2 regions of the Aristaeella lactis genome follow, and region 2 is predicted to be linked to the other one. Evidence: riboswitches for the same ligand, from Rfam matches in the RefSeq annotation. Region 2 holds a riboswitch; the other holds the start of a gene.
What was found. A riboswitch is a leader RNA that binds a small molecule or an ion and turns the genes downstream of it on or off. The one in region 2 is predicted to bind thiamine pyrophosphate.
Positions count from the first base shown of each region.

Region 1: linked by a shared signal. The riboswitch ahead of thiW (energy coupling factor transporter S component ThiW) and the one ahead of JYE50_RS00285 (energy-coupled thiamine transporter ThiT) in region 2 are both predicted to bind thiamine pyrophosphate.

Region 1 covers NZ_CP069421.1:248,451-257,319, forward strand. The annotation lists gene JYE50_RS01160 (class I SAM-dependent methyltransferase) at 1-175, opposite strand, end outside; gene JYE50_RS01165 (GNAT family N-acetyltransferase) at 185-667, opposite strand; gene JYE50_RS01170 (GrpB family protein) at 692-1,204, opposite strand; gene JYE50_RS01175 (HAD family hydrolase) at 1,209-1,841, opposite strand; gene JYE50_RS01180 (class I SAM-dependent methyltransferase) at 1,896-2,684, opposite strand; gene JYE50_RS01185 (2'-5' RNA ligase family protein) at 2,681-3,205, opposite strand; gene JYE50_RS01190 (ATP-binding protein) at 3,243-3,845, opposite strand; TPP riboswitch at 4,086-4,193, shown strand; gene thiW (energy coupling factor transporter S component ThiW) at 4,390-5,124, shown strand; gene thiM (hydroxyethylthiazole kinase) at 5,108-5,908, shown strand; gene thiE (thiamine phosphate synthase) at 5,905-6,564, shown strand; gene thiD (bifunctional hydroxymethylpyrimidine kinase/phosphomethylpyrimidine kinase) at 6,561-7,367, shown strand; gene thiC (phosphomethylpyrimidine synthase ThiC) at 7,388-8,692, shown strand; gene JYE50_RS01220 (NUDIX hydrolase) at 8,748-8,869, opposite strand, start outside.
Region 2 covers NZ_CP069421.1:55,266-64,134, forward strand. The annotation lists gene JYE50_RS00260 (sugar ABC transporter ATP-binding protein) at 1-1,219, shown strand, start outside; gene JYE50_RS00265 (ABC transporter permease) at 1,216-2,289, shown strand; gene JYE50_RS00270 (ABC transporter permease subunit) at 2,286-3,359, shown strand; gene JYE50_RS00275 (hypothetical protein) at 3,420-4,229, opposite strand; gene JYE50_RS00280 (LacI family DNA-binding transcriptional regulator) at 4,226-5,212, opposite strand; gene JYE50_RS00285 (energy-coupled thiamine transporter ThiT) at 5,394-6,086, opposite strand; TPP riboswitch at 6,172-6,272, opposite strand; gene JYE50_RS00290 (thiamine diphosphokinase) at 6,433-7,053, shown strand; T-box leader at 7,126-7,369, shown strand; gene JYE50_RS00295 (sodium:solute symporter family protein) at 7,429-8,869, shown strand, end outside.

The sequences.
Region 1 (8,869 bases), 190 kb from region 2:
CGTTCTGACGGGCCTGCGGATTCAGCCGGCTGTCATCCAGATCGATACAGGCAGCCGTGCGGGCAAACGGCAGAGCTGAAAGGGAAAAATCCGCTGTTCCGCAGGCTGCTTCGAGGATATCCCTGTTTTCAATATCCGCCATCAGCAGGCGGACAAGTTTATCCGTTTTTTTCATGCCGGTTCCTTACCTGAATATTTCCATGCAGACATGTTCGGCGGTGCGTTTGAATTCCCGGAAGCCGCACTTTTCATAGACATGGATCGCCCGGTAATTATCGAGGTTGGTCCTGAGACAGACCCGGTTCAGCCCGAGGGTGTTCATACCGTATGCTGTGATGGCTTTGACAGCCTCTGTGCCATATCCTTTTTCCTGCATGGCCGCGGTAATGGCAATGCCAAGCTCCCCGGCGGAACCGGTGATGTTCATCAGCTCAACGTTTCCGATAAACCGGCCGCTCTTCTTTTCGATCATGGAAAAGACCGGCTTTTTCTCCCGCAGCTGTTCCTGAACCCATTCCGCTTCCTGCGCTTCGGTGTAAAGCTCGTGCGCACCGCCGATGAAACGGTCCACGTGTTCGATATCATTGACCATGGTGAGGTAATCCGGAATCAGTTCTGCCGAAACCTCCACATAGCTGATGTTTTCCGATTCAAAAATCTTTTTCATTCTTTTCCTCCAGAACCTGGACTGTCATAGTCCAATCTCTTTATAGATCTTTTCGATGACCGGGGACTTATGCCCTATATACTGATCAATATCATACGGGTAAAAGGAAGCCGCTTCTTCCTTGATCCGGCTGTATTCCTGTACCGCATCGGGATGAGATCGAAGGTAATCCCTGAAGGCAATGTGCCTTTTCAGCTCCGGTGAATCCTCCGGGCAGACATACAGGTGATGTTCTTTCAGGTGCTCTTTTCCCTCATAGCCGAAGGCTTCCCGGCCTGCGATGCCCAGGTTGCCTTCATGCTGATAACCGATCTTTGCCAGCCGGGAAATCACCTCATCCAGCACGGAATGATCCCGGATGACCACATCGATATCGATGACCGGCTTGGCGGACAACCCGGGCACGGAGGTGCTTCCGACATGCTCAATCCGCAGGGCCAGTTCACCCAGGGCATCCCGGATCTCATTGCTGATACTGATAAAGTCCTGTTTCCACATCTCGTCGTAAGGCTGAACGATGATATGTCTTCTGTGCATCAGCTCAACACTCCTTATTCGTTTGGTCCAGCAGTGCCGCCAGTTCCGGGAAAGAAGTGACGACTGTTCCGTCATATTCCTCGTGATCCCTGTTGAACAGGATCGGTTCAATGTCCAGTTCGGCGGCAGCCAGGAGGTTTTTGACACTGTTGTCAACAAAGAAACATTCCTCAGGCTTCTTCCCGGTGACCGACAGGGCAGTCTCATAGATCTTCCTGTCCGGCTTGCGGCATTTCACATCCCCGCTGACGATCTTGTGACTGAAGAATCTGTCCAGTCCGTGGTGCTCGGTGATATATGCGCTCCACTCCGAAACGTCATTGGAAAGCAGCACAAAATCGTACAGGGAAGCATATTTTTCGGCAAAGGGCAGAAACCCTTTATCCAGCGTCAGGCAATGATCGATATAGTTGACCATATGGAAGCGGGGATCATCGAAACCAAGCCGGGTCAGGAATTCATCCGAGGTCAGTTCACCGTTTGACGCTTTTGTAAACAGGTTTTCCTCTCTGAACTGCCTGGTCAGCCTGTCATATTCCGACTGATCGAAAGCATTGAAGGTGTAGGGGATAAAGAAACCTTTGCTCTCCTCCAGGATGACGCCGTACATATCGATCAGGATTGTCGTCTTTTTCATCCGAATTATTTCCTTTTCATCACATGGTCCTGCCAAAAGAAACGGGGAGACCTGTCACTGCTTCCGGCAGATGTATAAAAGATGATTGGTCGCGCCTAACAGTTCCCGCTTTTCTGAAAAGGCCAGGTACCAGTCCACAAAAGCCGGAAAGTCCTCGTCCGTGATCTCAAAATCCGGACGCACTTCAATGGGCTCCAGCACGCCGTCTGTACCGGTGGTGGTGATCCACTGAACCGGTTTGTCCTCAAACAGTTTTTCAAATTCAACAATATCGTATCCGGTGAACAGCTGTTCCTTAAAGTGCTTAACTTTGTAATCCTTTGTAAAGTTTTCCTCCTGGCCTTCCGCCCAGTCGCCGCTGAGGTAATTGGCATACATGATACCGAAGACGGAGAGGAACGCGAAGAGGATGACGCCGCCCTTCCTGGTGACACGGATGGCTTCGTCAATGGCTTTATGGATATCCGCCGCGTCATACAGGTGATAGAGCGGTCCCAGAACAAGCGTGATGTCAAAGGCCTGATCCTCAAACCGGCCCAGGTCTGTCGCGTCTCCCTGGAAGGAACTGATATGGTCCACACCCCGGCTGTTCTGCTTCAGAACATCGAGGTTTTTCTCCACCAGCTCCACAGCTGTCACGTCCATGCCTTCCTTTGCCAGGGCAATGGAGTACCTGCCGGTTCCGGCGCCTACTTCCAGCACTTTGGAACCGGGCGCGGCAAAGCGGTGGATATAATGCATGGTCACGGTATATTCCAGCTGTCCGTGACGGTTATTCTGAAGCCGGCTGTCTTCGTCAACCTGGTTATAGAATCCGCTGATGATCTCTTCTCTCGTGCTCATAGTTTATCATCCTCCAAAGTTTTCAGCTGTACTGAAAGAATATGCCGCGCGGGCCAGAATTCATACAGATGCAGGACGGATACTTTCCCTTCAAAGGGAGAGAAACCGCCGAGCACAGGGGAGAGGGCCTCCCGGATCACATCCGGCCTGTCGATCAGCAGTGTGGTATGGGCTGACCAGCTGAAGGTGTCCAGGCTGTCATTGAAGCTGTCCTTCAGGTCCAGCATTTCCCGGCCGGCCTCCGGTTTAATGAACAGCACGTCATTCTCCGGCAGCCGGAAAAGCCCGACATGGTTAAAAGAAACATCGAAAGCCCGCTGTGTATCCGCGATCCTCCGAAGGCGTTCCTTCAGGGCTTCTTCCTGATCGGTATGATATGAGCCCAGGGTGAAATGCATGGGAATGTTCTTTGTCTGGACACCGGAGAATCCCAGTTTATACAGCTTCTCCTGCATCCCGGCCAACGTCTTTTCCGTCCGGTCGTCATATCCGGCGAGGACGTATAATGCTTTGCCTGCCATACTTTTTCACCTCTGTCATCCAAAAGTTTTCTGTGCTTTACACACCGAAACGGTATTCTTTTTCGCTTTTATCATTGGGCACCAGGCCGAAGACTTCAATCACCCGGTCCGCGGCCCGGTCGGGAGTCAGATCCGTATTGTCGATCTTCAGATGGTTTTCAAACCAAACCTCGTTTTCATCCGAATTCAACTTGTGTCTTCGGGCATCCTTCAGCAGGTTATCCCTGCTCCAGGTTACATCCCGCTTGGAGGCTTTCCGCTCCATGCGGTGCGGGGTTTCGTTCCTCGCCAGCCTGGTTTCAAGGTCCGCGCTTAATTCAACAAAATAGAAACGGCCGCCGCCCTGCTCAAAAAGATCCTTCAGCTTTGACAGGTACTCCCGCTCTTCCGGAATATCAAAAGCGCAGACATAGGTGAAGATCAGGTCCACATTGTGCTTTACGGCCAGCTCAAAGGCCTTTTCCCTGAAAAAGGCGTTGAATTCCTTCTGGGCAGGGGTGGCAAACCCGAAGATCCGGTCTGACACCTCAATGCTGTCATGATTCATCATCATGTTATAGCGGAGCTTGTCCCGCAGGCTTTCCGCGACGGTCATTTTGCCGACTGCCTGGGGCCCGCAGATTACGATCAGATTTGCCATGTGATTCACCTGCCTTTCGGTTCTGTGAGGGTACGATGAACGAAAACCCGTAATACCGGTATATCCATGGAACTGAAAGTATTTCGCGCATCATAACAGAACACCATCGGCCTGTCAAGGGAAAAAACAGGGAATGGCTTTTTTATGTTTTCCGGAAAAACATCTTGTATTCTTCCCGGCGCAGGCATATAATCCATTTCCGGAGCAGGTACGGGACAGCATCCCGTTCCCGCACACCAACTGAATATGCAGGGGAGCTTGTGATGACAGGCTGAGAGGAAGGTTTCACCTTCGACCCTTAAACCTGATGTGGGTAATGCCGCCGTAGGAAGCTGAAGAACGGATACGTTTGTGCAGGAGAAAACCCCTGAAGGTTTTCTCCTGCTTTTTCATTATCCGCGTGAGCGGCGGGCTGAGGGGGAGCGCCCTGGGCTTTGTAATCCTGCGATGGGAACCCGTGTTTCGGGGTGAGAGGGGAAAAGTGATTCCCGACCGGGCGAAGCGTACAAGCTTCGTATTTCATATCGAAAAGGGGTTCACAAAAATGAGGAAGTCCGACGTTATCCTGAAACTGGTTGTCCTGTCCCTGCTGATTGCTCTTGGCGTGGTGATCTCGCCGATCCTTCGGGTGGAGGGAATGTGTCCGATGGCGCACCTGATCAATATTGTCTGTTCAGTTCTGATGGGTCCCTGGTATTCGCTGCTGTGCGCGACGGTGATCGGAATCATCCGCATGCTGACGATGGGGATTCCCCCGCTGGCGCTGACAGGCGCGGTTTTCGGGGCTTTCCTGTCCGGGGTATTCTATCGCATGTCCAAAGGAAAGATCCTTATAGCTGTGGCGGGTGAGATTATCGGAACCGGGATCATCGGCGCTCTGGCATCCTATCCGGTGATGACCCTGCTGTGGGGAAAGGAAGGGCTGAGCTGGCTTTTCTATGTGCCCTCCTTTATCTGCGGAACGCTGATTGGCGGAAGCATCGCGTATGTGTTCCTGCGCAAGCTGGCATCCAACGGTATGCTGGCCAGGATGCAGCGGTCTGTGGGATCCGCGGCCTATCACGACCAGATGAGCGTACGGGCTGACGCGCTGACCATCGCAGCATTGGGAGGAATTCTCTGGGTGGTAATCAAGGTGGCTTCCACCGCTTTCGGCCTGACATCTCCCGCCTGGAATACCGCTGCTTATGCTGCTCCTGCAGCCGCGGCGGCTGCGGGTTTGATCTACTATGTATGCAAAACAAAGAAGGTAAGGGAAGCAAATGCGAAGACTGAGTGAAATACGCGGCGCGGTGAGGGAAAACAGACCGCTGATTCACTGCATCACCAATCCGATCTCCATCAACCAGTGCGCCAACACGGTGCTGGCTGCCGGTGCGCGCCCGATCATGGCGGAGCATCCGGCGGAGGTGGATGAGATCACGGAATCAGCGGACGCGCTGGTGCTGAATACCGGAAACATCACTGACGTGAGGATGGTTTCCATGGAAATCTCCCTGCAGGCAGCTGCCAGAGAAGGAATCCCGGTTGTTCTTGACGCGGTGGGCACCGCGTGCTCCGGACTGCGGCGCGGCTTTGTGCTGAAGCTGCTGGAGACGGCGGCTCCGGCAGTGCTCAAGGGAAACTATTCGGAGATCTATGCGCTGTATCATGCGGCTTATCATTCCCCCGGGGTGGACGCGGACGGCGAACTGGATGAGGCTACGGTGCTGGATGCGGCCCGTGAACTGGCAAAGAGATATGGTACGGTGGTCCTGGCCAGCGGAAAAACGGATATCGTCACGGACGGCGTAAAAACCGCAAGGATCAAAAACGGTACGCCGCAGCTTGCGGCTGTGACAGGCACAGGATGCATGCTCGGGGTGCTTTGCGGCGTATTCCTGTCCGCCTGCCCGGGAATGGAAGCGGCTTCTGCCGCCTGCGTCATGCTGGGCGTCTGCGGGCAGCTTGCTGAAACGGAAAAGGGCAGCGGTACCTTTATGGTCAGCCTGCTGGATGCCCTGTCCACGGTTACGGACGCACAGCTGGAAAACAATATGAGCACGGAGGAAACAGCATTGTGAAGCAGTTTGATACAAGCCTGTATTTCATCACTGACAGCACAGGATTCGGAGAGGAGGAATTCCTCAGCCGGGTGGAGGCGGCCCTGCAGGGCGGTGTGACCATCCTGCAGATCCGTGAGAAGAGCAGGAGTACCCGGGAATACATTGCCCTTGCTGAAAAAGTTCACGCGCTCACCCGGCAGTACGGCGTTCCGCTGATTATTGACGACCGGGTGGACGTTGCGCTGGCCGTGGACGCGGAGGGCGTGCACCTGGGCGCGGAGGACATGACAGTTGCCGCGGCCCGGAAGATCCTGGGGACGGAAAAGATCATCGGGGCAACGGCCAAAACGGTGCCCTGGGCGCTGGATGAGGAAGCCCAGGGAGCGGACTACCTGGGCGTTGGCGCCATCTATCCCACAACCACGAAAGTGAAGACCGTCCTGACATCTACCGATACCCTGCGGGATATCTGTGAGGCTGTTTCCATTCCGGTCAACGCCATCGGCGGCCTGAACCGGGATAACATTGACGTACTTGCCGGAATCCCCATTGCCGGCATCTGTGCCGTATCGGCCATCATGAAGGCGGAAAACCCGAGGACAGCCGCTGAAGGACTGAAAGCCAGAGCCCGGGAGCTCGGCCTGATCCGGGGGAAAGGAGAAACAGGGGCATGAAAACAGCTTTGACCATCGCGGGAAGCGATTCCAGCGGAGGCGCCGGGATCCAGGCGGACCTGAAGACCATGACGATGAACGGTGTTTATGCCATGAGCGCGATCACAGCCCTGACAGCCCAGAATACCACCGGCGTGAGGGCCATCATGGAGGTGACACCCGAATTCCTGCAGCAGCAGATTGACGCGGTGTTTGAGGATATCCGGCCGGATGCGGTGAAGATCGGCATGGTATCCTCCGGGGAGCTGATCCGGGTGATCGCGGAACGGCTGCGGTTTTACCGGGCAGGGAATGTGGTGGTTGATCCTGTGATGGTGGCTACTTCCGGTTCCGCCCTGATGAAAACAGACGCGGTGCAGACCCTGATGGATGAGCTGCTGCCCCTGGCTGAGCTGGTCACGCCCAATATTCCAGAGGCGGAGATCCTCTCCGGCATGAGCATCCGTACCGCGGAGGACATGGAAAAGGCGGCAAAGCAGATCAGTGGTGACCGTCACTGCGCGGTGCTGCTGAAGGGCGGTCACAGCATTAACGATGCCAATGACCTGCTCTGCGAAGACGGGAAAATCACCTGGTTTGAAGGGAAGCGGATCGATAATCCCAATACCCATGGGACCGGCTGTACGCTGTCCAGCGCCATTGCCGCCAACCTGGCGAAAGGATTTGCCCTGGATGAGTCTGTACGGAGGGCAAAGGAATACATTTCCGGCGCGCTGGGGGCGATGCTGGACCTGGGAAAAGGCGCCGGTCCGATGAAGCATAATTTTGACCTGAATTCCCGGTTTGCCGAAGAAGCAAATTAACCTGAAAGGAACGAAGACCAATGAGAGATTACACGACCCAGATGGATGCCGCACGGAAGGGCATCATTACCCCGGAAATGAAGGCGGTTGCCGCTAAGGAATACAGGACAGAGCAGGAGATCCGGGAACTGGTCGCCAAAGGCCAGGTTGCCATCTGCGCCAACCGGCTTCATACCTGTATCAACCCGAACGGCGTAGGCTCCATGCTCAGGACGAAGATCAACGTGAACCTGGGGGTGTCCCGGGACTGCAAGGATTATGACATTGAGATGCAGAAGGTGATGGCCGCTGTGGACATGGGCGCGGAAGCGATCATGGACCTGTCCAGCCACGGCAACACACAGCCTTTCCGGCGGAAACTGACCGCGGAGTGCCCTGCCATGATCGGAACGGTACCGGTTTATGACAGCGTGATCCATTACCAGCGGGACCTGGCGACCCTGACCGCGAAGGATTTCATTGACGTGGTCCGCCTGCACGCGGAGGACGGTGTGGACTTTGTGACCCTGCACTGCGGTATTACCCGCAAGACCATTGAACAGATCAAAAAGCACAAGCGGAAGATGAATATCGTTTCCCGCGGCGGCTCCCTGGTCTTTGCCTGGATGAGCATGACAGGAGAGGAGAACCCGTTCTATAAATACTATGACGAGATCCTGGAAATCTGCCGGGAATATGACGTGACCATCTCCCTGGGGGATGCCTGCCGCCCAGGCTGCCTGGCGGATGCCAGCGACGTGTGCCAGATCGAGGAACTTGTCCGCCTGGGCGAACTGACCAAGCGGGCCTGGGAGAAGGATGTGCAGGTGATGGTGGAAGGCCCCGGACACATGCCGATGGACCAGATCGAAGCCAATATGAAGCTGCAGCAGACCATCTGCATGGGAGCGCCTTTCTATGTGCTCGGGCCGCTGGTGACGGATATCGCTCCCGGATACGATCATATCACTTCCGCCATCGGCGGGGCGATCGCCGCTGCATCCGGCGCGGCGTTCCTCTGCTATGTCACCCCGGCGGAGCATCTGGCCCTTCCGAATGTGGAAGATGTGAAGCAGGGCATCATCGCCTCCAGGATCGCTGCCCATGCGGCGGATATTGCCAAAAAGATCCCGCATGCCAGAGATATGGATGACCGGATGGCGGAGGCCAGGCGGACCTTTGACTGGGAACAGCAGTGGGAATGCTCCATTGATCCGGCAACCGCCAAAGCGATCCGGGACAGCAGGGCCCCCGAACACGAGGATACCTGTTCCATGTGCGGCAAATTCTGCGCGGTCAGGAGCATGAACAAGGCCCTGAACGGCGAGTATATTGATATCCTGTAAGCGGAAAAGAAAGAAGGCCGCCGGTTCGTTTTTTCGAACCGGCGGCCTTTGGTATTTACAGGTATTTTTCGGCGATCAGCATTTCCAGGATCCGGGCTTCCCGTTCAAACATCAGCCCGTTGTAAGGGCTGGATTTTACATTCCGGTTCTTTTGGATCGCAGACTGCGGATCCATGA
Region 2 (8,869 bases):
CTTTGTCGGGCGGCAGCCTATGCGCCACGGACAGATTGACTGGAAGACCATAACACGCCGGGCAAAGGAACTGATGGCCCGGTTCCATCAGGATATTGATGTGAGCCGTCCGCTTTCCTATTATTCCACTGCCGTGCAGCAGATGGTTGCCATCGCGCGCGCGGTAGATGTACAGGCCAAGATCCTGATCCTGGATGAGCCCACCTCTTCCCTGGATGACAACGAAGTGCAGCTGCTCTTCAATGTTATGCGGGAACTGAAAGCAGAAGGTATGGGCATCATCTTTATCACGCATTTCCTTGATCAGGTATTTGCCATCAGCGACAGGCTTACGATCCTTCGCAACGGGCATCTGATCGGCAGCTATGATATCAGTGATATCACAAAAGTAGAGTTGGTAACACAGATGGTGGGCAAGGATATGGACACCATCTTTAATCTGAAGAGAGCCGATGTGGCAGAAGATGCTCCTGATATGCTGAACGCATCCCATATCGGAGCACCCGGACAGATCGAAGATATTTCCCTGAATGTCAGGAAGGGCGAGCTGGTAGGCTTCGCCGGCCTGCTGGGCAGCGGACGTACCGAGACCGCGGAAATGCTGTTTGGCGCGAACCGTTATACCAGCGGTGAAATGGAAGTGGACGGGAAGAAGACTGAGATCAAAAAACCTTATGACGCTCTTCTTCAGGGAATAGCATTCTGTCCCGAAGACCGGAAACGCGACGGAATCATCGCTGACCTGAGCATTCGTGAAAACATCGCGCTTGCGGTACAGGCACGGAAGGGATTCCTGCATCCGCTGAGCCTCAGGGAACAGAATGAACTGGCGGACAAGTATATCAAGGCATTGGGAATTGCCACTCCGGACGCTGAAAAGAAGATCGGCGAACTGTCCGGCGGCAACCAGCAGAAGGTTATCCTGGCCAGGTGGATGGCAACCGATCCAAAGGTTTTGATTCTTGATGAACCTACCCGGGGTATCGACATCGGCGCCAAGGCTGAGATCCAGCGGCTGATGCTGGAAATGTGCGGTGACGGCGTGTCTGTTGTTTTTATCAGTTCAGAACTGGATGAGATCATCCGGTGCTCCAACCGCATCATCGTGATGCGTGACCGGGAAAAAGTGGCAGAACTGGACGGCGAGAACTGCACCCAGGAGAAGATCCTGGCCATCATAGCCGAAGGATCGGCAGCAGCGGGAGGTGAAGTACAATGAAAAAGAAACTGGACTTATCCTCACTTTTCCGGTCCAAGGTCACCTGGGCTGTTGTTGCTGAAGCGCTGATCCTGCTGGTATGCCTGTGTGTCCGGCCTGAATTCTTCAGGATCAGCTATCAGCCGTCCACCGGGATGCTGTATGGCAACATTATTGACATTATCAACCGTTCCAGTGAGATCACCATCATTGCCATGGGTATGACGCTGGTTATCGCCCTGGGCGGAACGGATCTTTCCGTAGGCGCTCTGGTTGCCGTTTCAGGCGCGATCGCCCTGAAGTTCCTGCGCTGGGACGTGCTGATCTATAACACTCCGGGCGATTACACGGTCTGCTCCTTCGCACTGGTACTGATCGTTCCGCTGGTTGTCTGCACGCTGATGGGTATGTTCAACGGCTTCCTCATTTCCAAGGGTGAGATGCAGCCGATCATCGCAACGCTGATCCTGATGGTATGCGGGCGCGGTATCGCGCAGATCACAACCAACGGCAAACAGTTTACGACCCAGTATTCTCCTTTCCGGGTGATCGGCCAGGGCAGCTTCCTGTATCTGCCTATGCCCATTATCATCACCGTGGTGGTGATCGCGTGTGTCGCACTGTTCGTCCGGAAGACAGCCTTTGGTACATTTGTTGAATCCGTCGGTATCAACCGCAAAGCCAGCCGGCTGTCCGGCATCAACGCGCAGCGGATCATTTTCATCGTGTTTGCGCTGACCGGTTTCCTTTCCGGCATATCCGGCCTGATCTATTCCAGCCGGATCATGTCCAACGACTCCAATAACGCGGGCCTGAACTTTGAAATGGACGCCATTCTGGCCGTTGTTATCGGCGGAACCAGCATGACGGGCGGCAAGTTCAGCCTGGTGGGCACAGTGCTTGGATCCATCATCATCCGCACAATTGTTAACCTGGTGTACTATTTCGGCATTGCGTCTGAAGCGACCATGGCCTTTAAGGCGATGATCATCGCTGTGGTGATCGTGCTGCAGTCTGAACCGGTCCGGAACTATTTTGCCAAACGGTCCAGTCTCAGGCGTGAAAGAATCAGCGGAGGTGTAAGGGCATGAAAAGAGAACTGACTGCCTCCAGACAGAGCCTGTTCAGCCGCATCATGAATCCCAAGTTTATCATGGTGTACGCGACGATCGGCCTGTTCCTGCTGATCTATCTGTTTGGCGCGGTGATGTACGGAAAAGTCGGTTTTACTACGCTTCGTACATTTACCACCTTGTTTGTGGACAATGCCTACTACGGCATATCCGCTGTCGGTATGACCATGGTACTGATCACAGGCGGTATTGACCTGTCTGTCGGCGCAGTGGCGTCCCTGACAGGCATGATCATTGCTTACGGTACCACAGTGATGGGAATTCATCCGCTGATCTGCATCGCCTTCGCACTGTTTATCGGCGTCGGCCTGGGTGTACTGATGGGATGGGTGATCCATTACCTGAACGTTCCGCCTTTCATTACCACCCTGACCGGTATGTTCCTTGCCAGGGGTGTCTGCTCCCTGATCAGCCGCGAATCCATTGAAATCAGTCATCCCATGTTTGATTCACTGGCCAGCTGGAAGATCAACATCATGCACCTGAAAGACGGCGAGTGGGTCAAGGTCAAGCCTATTTCCTATATCAACTTCAACGTGCTCCTGTTCTTCGTCATCCTGCTGATCGGTATTTACCTCCTGCAGCGTACGCGCTTCGGCCGGAACATCTACGCGATCGGCGGCAACGAACAGAGTGCCAAACTGATGGGACTTCCCGTGGGACGCACCAAGGTGCTGGTTTACGGCTTCAATGGACTGTGCTCTGTGCTCGCCGGCATCACCTATGCCCTGTATGTCAAGAGCGGATGGAATCTGTCCCTGCAGGGCGCTGAACTGGACGTGATCACCTGCGCGGTCATCGGCGGTACACTGCTGACCGGCGGTGTAGGTTATATGATCGGTACGCTGTTCGGCGTGATGCTGAAATCCCTTATTCCGGCACTGATCACCTTCAACGGAAACCTCCTTTCCTGGTGGGGCAAAATCGCAACAGGCCTGCTGCTCCTGCTGTTCATCTGCATTCAGAAGATTGTGGTCAGGACGACAGACCGCCGCAACGTGAAAACAAAAGCGGCAGCAAAGGAATAAAGCCTGCAAAGGAAAACCCGCATCCGGACATGTCCGGATGCGGGTTTTTGATGTTGTTTTTTATTCGTTGCTGCCGGCGAAGATGATATCATCCCGGAGCCGGTAGATGGTGGCGCCGCGTTTTTTGTGGCAGAAGGCTTTAGCCCACCAGTCGATCTCCTTCACTTCGTCAAACTGAACCAGACCGTAACGGATGCCGTTTTTCTTTCCGCCGCGCATGTTGGAATCCATCCAGTGGACGGTGTTTGTTTCCGGATCGTAATCGGAAATCATAATGGCGCTGTGGGCGCCTTTGCCATACTCATAATCCGCGGACATCTGGAAATAATCACCGCGCTTTACTTCCCGCATGAAGGCAAGGGCCAGTTCCATGTTGTCCTCCTTGCTGAGACTCTTGTCATAGCGGAACTGAGCGGCTTCGTAAAACGGATTGCCTTTCTCAGCAGGAATATCCTTCCACAGGAAGCCGTAGTAATAGGGCTTGCACTCAGAGGAGGGCAGGTTGTCCGGAATCACAAGGGGAACGTCCGGATACTCCGCCATGCGGTACTTGTCCCGGTTCTGGCGGAACAGGTAGACCGTGAAGTTTTTGCAGATATAGATATCGCTTTTGTAATGGGCCCGCTGGGATTTCCCGTTGGCTTTTTTATACAGGGATTCTCCCAGGTCAATGATGTCATCAATCAGGGCATCACGGGCAGTGCTGCCGGTCTCCTCCCCGTCGGTTTCCTCAGGGTCGGAGTCCAGCAGCACTTCATCAACAATTTCTTCAGGTGGAGCGTCCTCACCAACCACAGGGGCGGGAAGAACAGAAAAGAGAAGAATCAGCAGTAACAGGAAAAGCGGCACTTGCCGGATTGTCAGTTTCATCCAACAGTTTCTCCCTCTACGAGTTTGCCGGAAACCGTGACCAGCTTCGGCACATGGCTTTCCGGGAATTCGATCGAGTCGATCATCAGATTGAACACTTCCTGTGCGATACGCGCCGTATCCTGCCGGTAGGTGGTGAGGCAGGGAGAAATCATCTGGCTGACGAGGATTCCGTCATAGCCAACCAGGCTGATATCCTCCGGCACATTGATGCCCTGGGCCTTCAGCTGCCACAGCGCTCCGAGACAGCTGTAGTCATCGGGGCAGAGGACGCAGGTGGGCTTATCCTTGAGCTGGAGGAGTTTCATGATGCATTCCGCACAGTCTGCGGCGTTGTGGAAGTGCCCTTCCTGGACATATTCCACAGGAACACGTAATCCAAGTTCTGCACAGATCTTATAAAATCCTGCAAGACGCTCACGGCTGACTGCACCTTTTTCACCCTGGATAAAGGCGATCCGGCGGTGTCCGCGGTCATAGACATGGCGAACAATCTGTTCCATACTTGTGCGGTTGTCACTGGCGACGCAGTCGCATCCGTCATAGGCATGATCCACGATGACGGTGGGGATGCTGCTGGTGGCCAGCCGGATGATGCCGGCGGATTCAAAGTCGGCCTGCACCACGATCACGCCGTCCAGGCTCCGCTGGCGGGCATGCTCATAGTAGTTTTTATCGGTGTAATTGCCCCGGCCCAGGAAAGTCAGGTCATAGCTGTGCCTTTCCGCTTCACGGCGCAGTTCGTCAAAGAGGGCGCTGAAGTATTCGTGGTTCATACGATCTTCATAGATGATTCCCAGATTGTTGGACCTGCTTGTTTTCAGCGTCCGGGCGGCCGCATTGGGATAATAGCCCATATCCTTTGCGGTCTGGACGATAAAAGCAGTTCTCTCCTTACTGTCGCTTGTTAATCCATTCAGAGCACGGGAAACCGTTGCAACCGAAACACCGCAAACCTCAGCTATGTCCTTCAGCCTGACCATGATTAAAAATCTCCTTTCTGGCCGTGAAAACGTTTACTGTTTTTTCATATCATACAGTATTATGTAACCGATGTCAACTACTTATCCGGTCAAAATGTAACATTTTGCAAAAATGAGACAAAAAACGGCCAAAAAAGAACGGCTTTATGTAAGCCGTTCTGCAAAATGTATATAATGATGATTACCTTGAAGCGGATTTCATGATCCTCATAACAGGCTTTGCAATAATGAAAGCCAGGATGATGCAGATCACAATTTCGGGGATCAGGTAAGTTCCGTTATATACCAGGCTTGCTACCGGGGCGGTTTCCCAGAACATGATACCAGCCAGCGTGGCGGAAAGGGCGCGGCCGAGGGCGGCAATGACCATGGCGGCATAGAGCCCCCACTTTTCAGGCATCTTCCGGGACAGACCGGCCAGACCAAGGGCAGCGAAGGCCAGCAGGTAATCCAGCGCGAACTGCCAGACATTCAGGAACCATCCGCCCTGGAGATACTGCAGCACGCCGTAGACCAGACCGGTCAGCAGGCCAGGGCCTACCCCGTACGCGGCGGAGAAAAGCATGATCGGCAGCATGCTGGCAGGAGTTACGGAACCGCCCTGGGGCATCCTGTACAGCCGGATGCAGCTGAGCACAAAGGACAACGCAACGGAAAGTGCTCCGAAGGACAGCATCCTCGCGTCCCATTTGCGGGAAGTTTTGGAGATGGTCAGGAGAATGGCACCCAGTGCGACCAGGACAGCCAGGGCGATCCAGACGGTCAGGGGCGTTTCAGCGAATTTTTCAAAGGCTTTCTGCAGCCAGGTGGGTTCGGAAGCGGCGGTTTCGGCAGCTTCTTCAGCCAGGGCAGAGGTGAACATCCAGGAAAACATAATCAAACCCTCCGAATTCTGTTAGTTTCCGGTGTGCGAGCAAACAAAAATCCCACATGCGCGATGACATGCGGGAAGCGGTTTGGTTTGATGACGGCCGCTTCCCTACGGTAGGATTACCTACACAGGTTCCAAGGGTCAGGCGTATGCCTTCTCAGCCGGATACCGGCCCCCCCAGCGTCAATGTTCGCGTCGGAACAGCGTCATTATATCACCCGCCCCTTGTTTGTCAACAGGAATACGGTACAGGAACATGATTCGCACAGGAGATTGCCGAAAAGAAGACTTGACGGTTTCAGGGCAGGGGATTACCCTGTCTCTGTGACAGGAAAGGAAGGTGCAGCCGGTGCAGAGATGTGTGATCATCGGAGGAGCTGAAATCCGCCGGTACCAGCGGATCCGCGAAAGCCTGCGGAAGGATGACTGGCTGGTGTACTGTGACGGCGGCCTGAAACACATACCGGAGATCGGAAGGGAACCAAACCTGATCGTAGGTGACTTTGACTCCCATGAAAAACCGGAAACTGATATTGAAACGATCGTGCTGCCACGGGAAAAGGATGATACGGATACGGTTTACGCCGTGAAGGAAGCCGTCCGGCGCGGATACAGGGAGTTTCTCCTGGTTGGAGTGACGGGAGAACGGTTTGACCACACTTTCGGGAATATCTCCCTGCTGCTGTACCTGGACTCCCTGGATATTCCCGCACGGATCCTGGATGATTATTCGGAGATGAGCGTTGTCTCCCGTGTGCCCGCGGAAGTGGAGGACAGCTGTTCGTATTTCTCCCTGCTGAATATCAGCGGAACCGCAAAGGGCATCAGCATCCGAAACGCCAAATACCCGCTTACGGACGGGGAGATCACCAGCGAATACCAGTACGGGATCAGCAATGAGGTTTTGCCGGGCAGAACCGCGCAGGTTTACGTGCGGGAGGGAAGACTGCTGCTTGTGAAGGTTATATAATGAAGCAGATTGTTTGTTTCTTGTTCTTTCAGGAACTCTCCCCTTGACGGAGCCCGGCTTCCGTAATACCATGGCGTTGCGATGAAGGAGATCCAGTAAGTAAACAGGTATTCCGTACAGAGAGCTGCCGGGCGGTGTGAGGCAGCCGGAGCTGTTGAACCGAAATACTCTCCGGAGCTGTTATCTGAATCCCGACAGGGTAGTAGGAGAGCCGGGGGCGCCCGATACAGCGCAAAGGATATGAAAGTATCCGGAGGCCGTTTCCGACGGAACGGCAAAATAAGAGGTGGTACCGCGATGATTATTCGCCCTCTGTGTCCAGACGGACACAGGGGCTTTTTTCATGAAACGGTACCCCGGAAAGAAGGAAAACTTATGGCATTCGGCGATCTGGCACTCAAACTCGGTATGCTTCTGGTCTTCTTTGGCGTCATGGTCTATGTGGGCTTCTACTGCAGGAAGCACTCCACCGATGTGAACGGTTTCGTGCTCGGCGGACGGAGCGTTGGTCCCTGGCTGACAGCCTTTGCTTACGGTACATCCTATTTCTCTGCTGTTATTTTTGTCGGCTATGCCGGACAGTTTGGCTGGAAATTCGGTATTGCTGCCACATGGGTCGGTATCGGCAACGCACTCATCGGTTCCCTGATGGCGTGGGTTATCCTTGGCCGGCGTACCCGGATCATGACCCAGCACCTTTCCAGTGCAACTATGCCGGACTTCTTCAGCAAGCGCTTCTCGGCGCCTTCCCTGAAGATCGCGGCTTCCATTATTATTTTCATCTTTATGATCCCTTATACAGCTTCCCTGTATAACGGCCTGAGCCGCCTGTTCAATATGGCTTTCAACGTGGATTATTCTGTCTGCGTGATCGTTATGGCGGTGCTGACTGCCATTTATGTGATCGTCGGCGGCTATATGGCCACCGCGGTGAATGACTTTATCCAGGGCCTGATCATGCTGGTGGGTATCGTCGCGGTGATTGCCGCGGTACTCGGAAGCAAGGGCGGCTTCATGGCTTCTCTGCAGGGGCTGGCTGCCGCACAGGACGCGGGCATCGCAAACGGATCCGTTCCGGGCATCTTCAATTCCTTCTTCGGGCCTGATCCGCTGAGCCTGTTTGGTGTGGTCATCCTGACATCCCTGGGTACCTGGGGCCTTCCCCAGATGGTCGGCAAGTTCTATGCGATCAAGAGTGAAGCACATATCCATAAAGGAACCATTATCTCCACCGTGTTCGCGATGGTGGTTGCGGGCGGATGCTATTTCCTGGGCGGATTTGGCCGGCTGTTTGCCGCAGAACTCGGTGCGGCGGAAGGCGGAACTCCCGCGGGCGGTTTTGACAACGTCATTCCGACCATGCTGAAAACCCTGTCTCCCTTCCTGATCGCGGTCGTAATCATCCTGGTGCTTTCCGCCTCCATGTCCACCCTGTCCTCCCTGGTGCTGACTTCCTCCTCCACAGTGACCCTGGATCTGCTCAAGGGCCGCGTTGTTAAGGAAATGGACGAGAAAAAGCAGCTGCTGGTTATGCGGGTGCTGATCGTGGTGTTTATTGTGATCTCCGCGGCGCTGGCAATTGTTCAGGCAAATTCAAGTGTAGCCTTTATCGCCCAGGCTATGGGCGTCAGCTGGGGCGCGATGGCCGGTGCTTTCCTGGCCCCCTTCCTCTACGGACTGTACTGGAAGCGCACCACAAAGCAGGGCTGCTGGGCTGCCATGCTGTTCTCCTCTGTCTTTATGATCATTGACATGCTGGTGAACCTGAAGGTGCTGAGCCTGAACCTGGGCTTCCTGGCTTCTCCCATCAATGCCG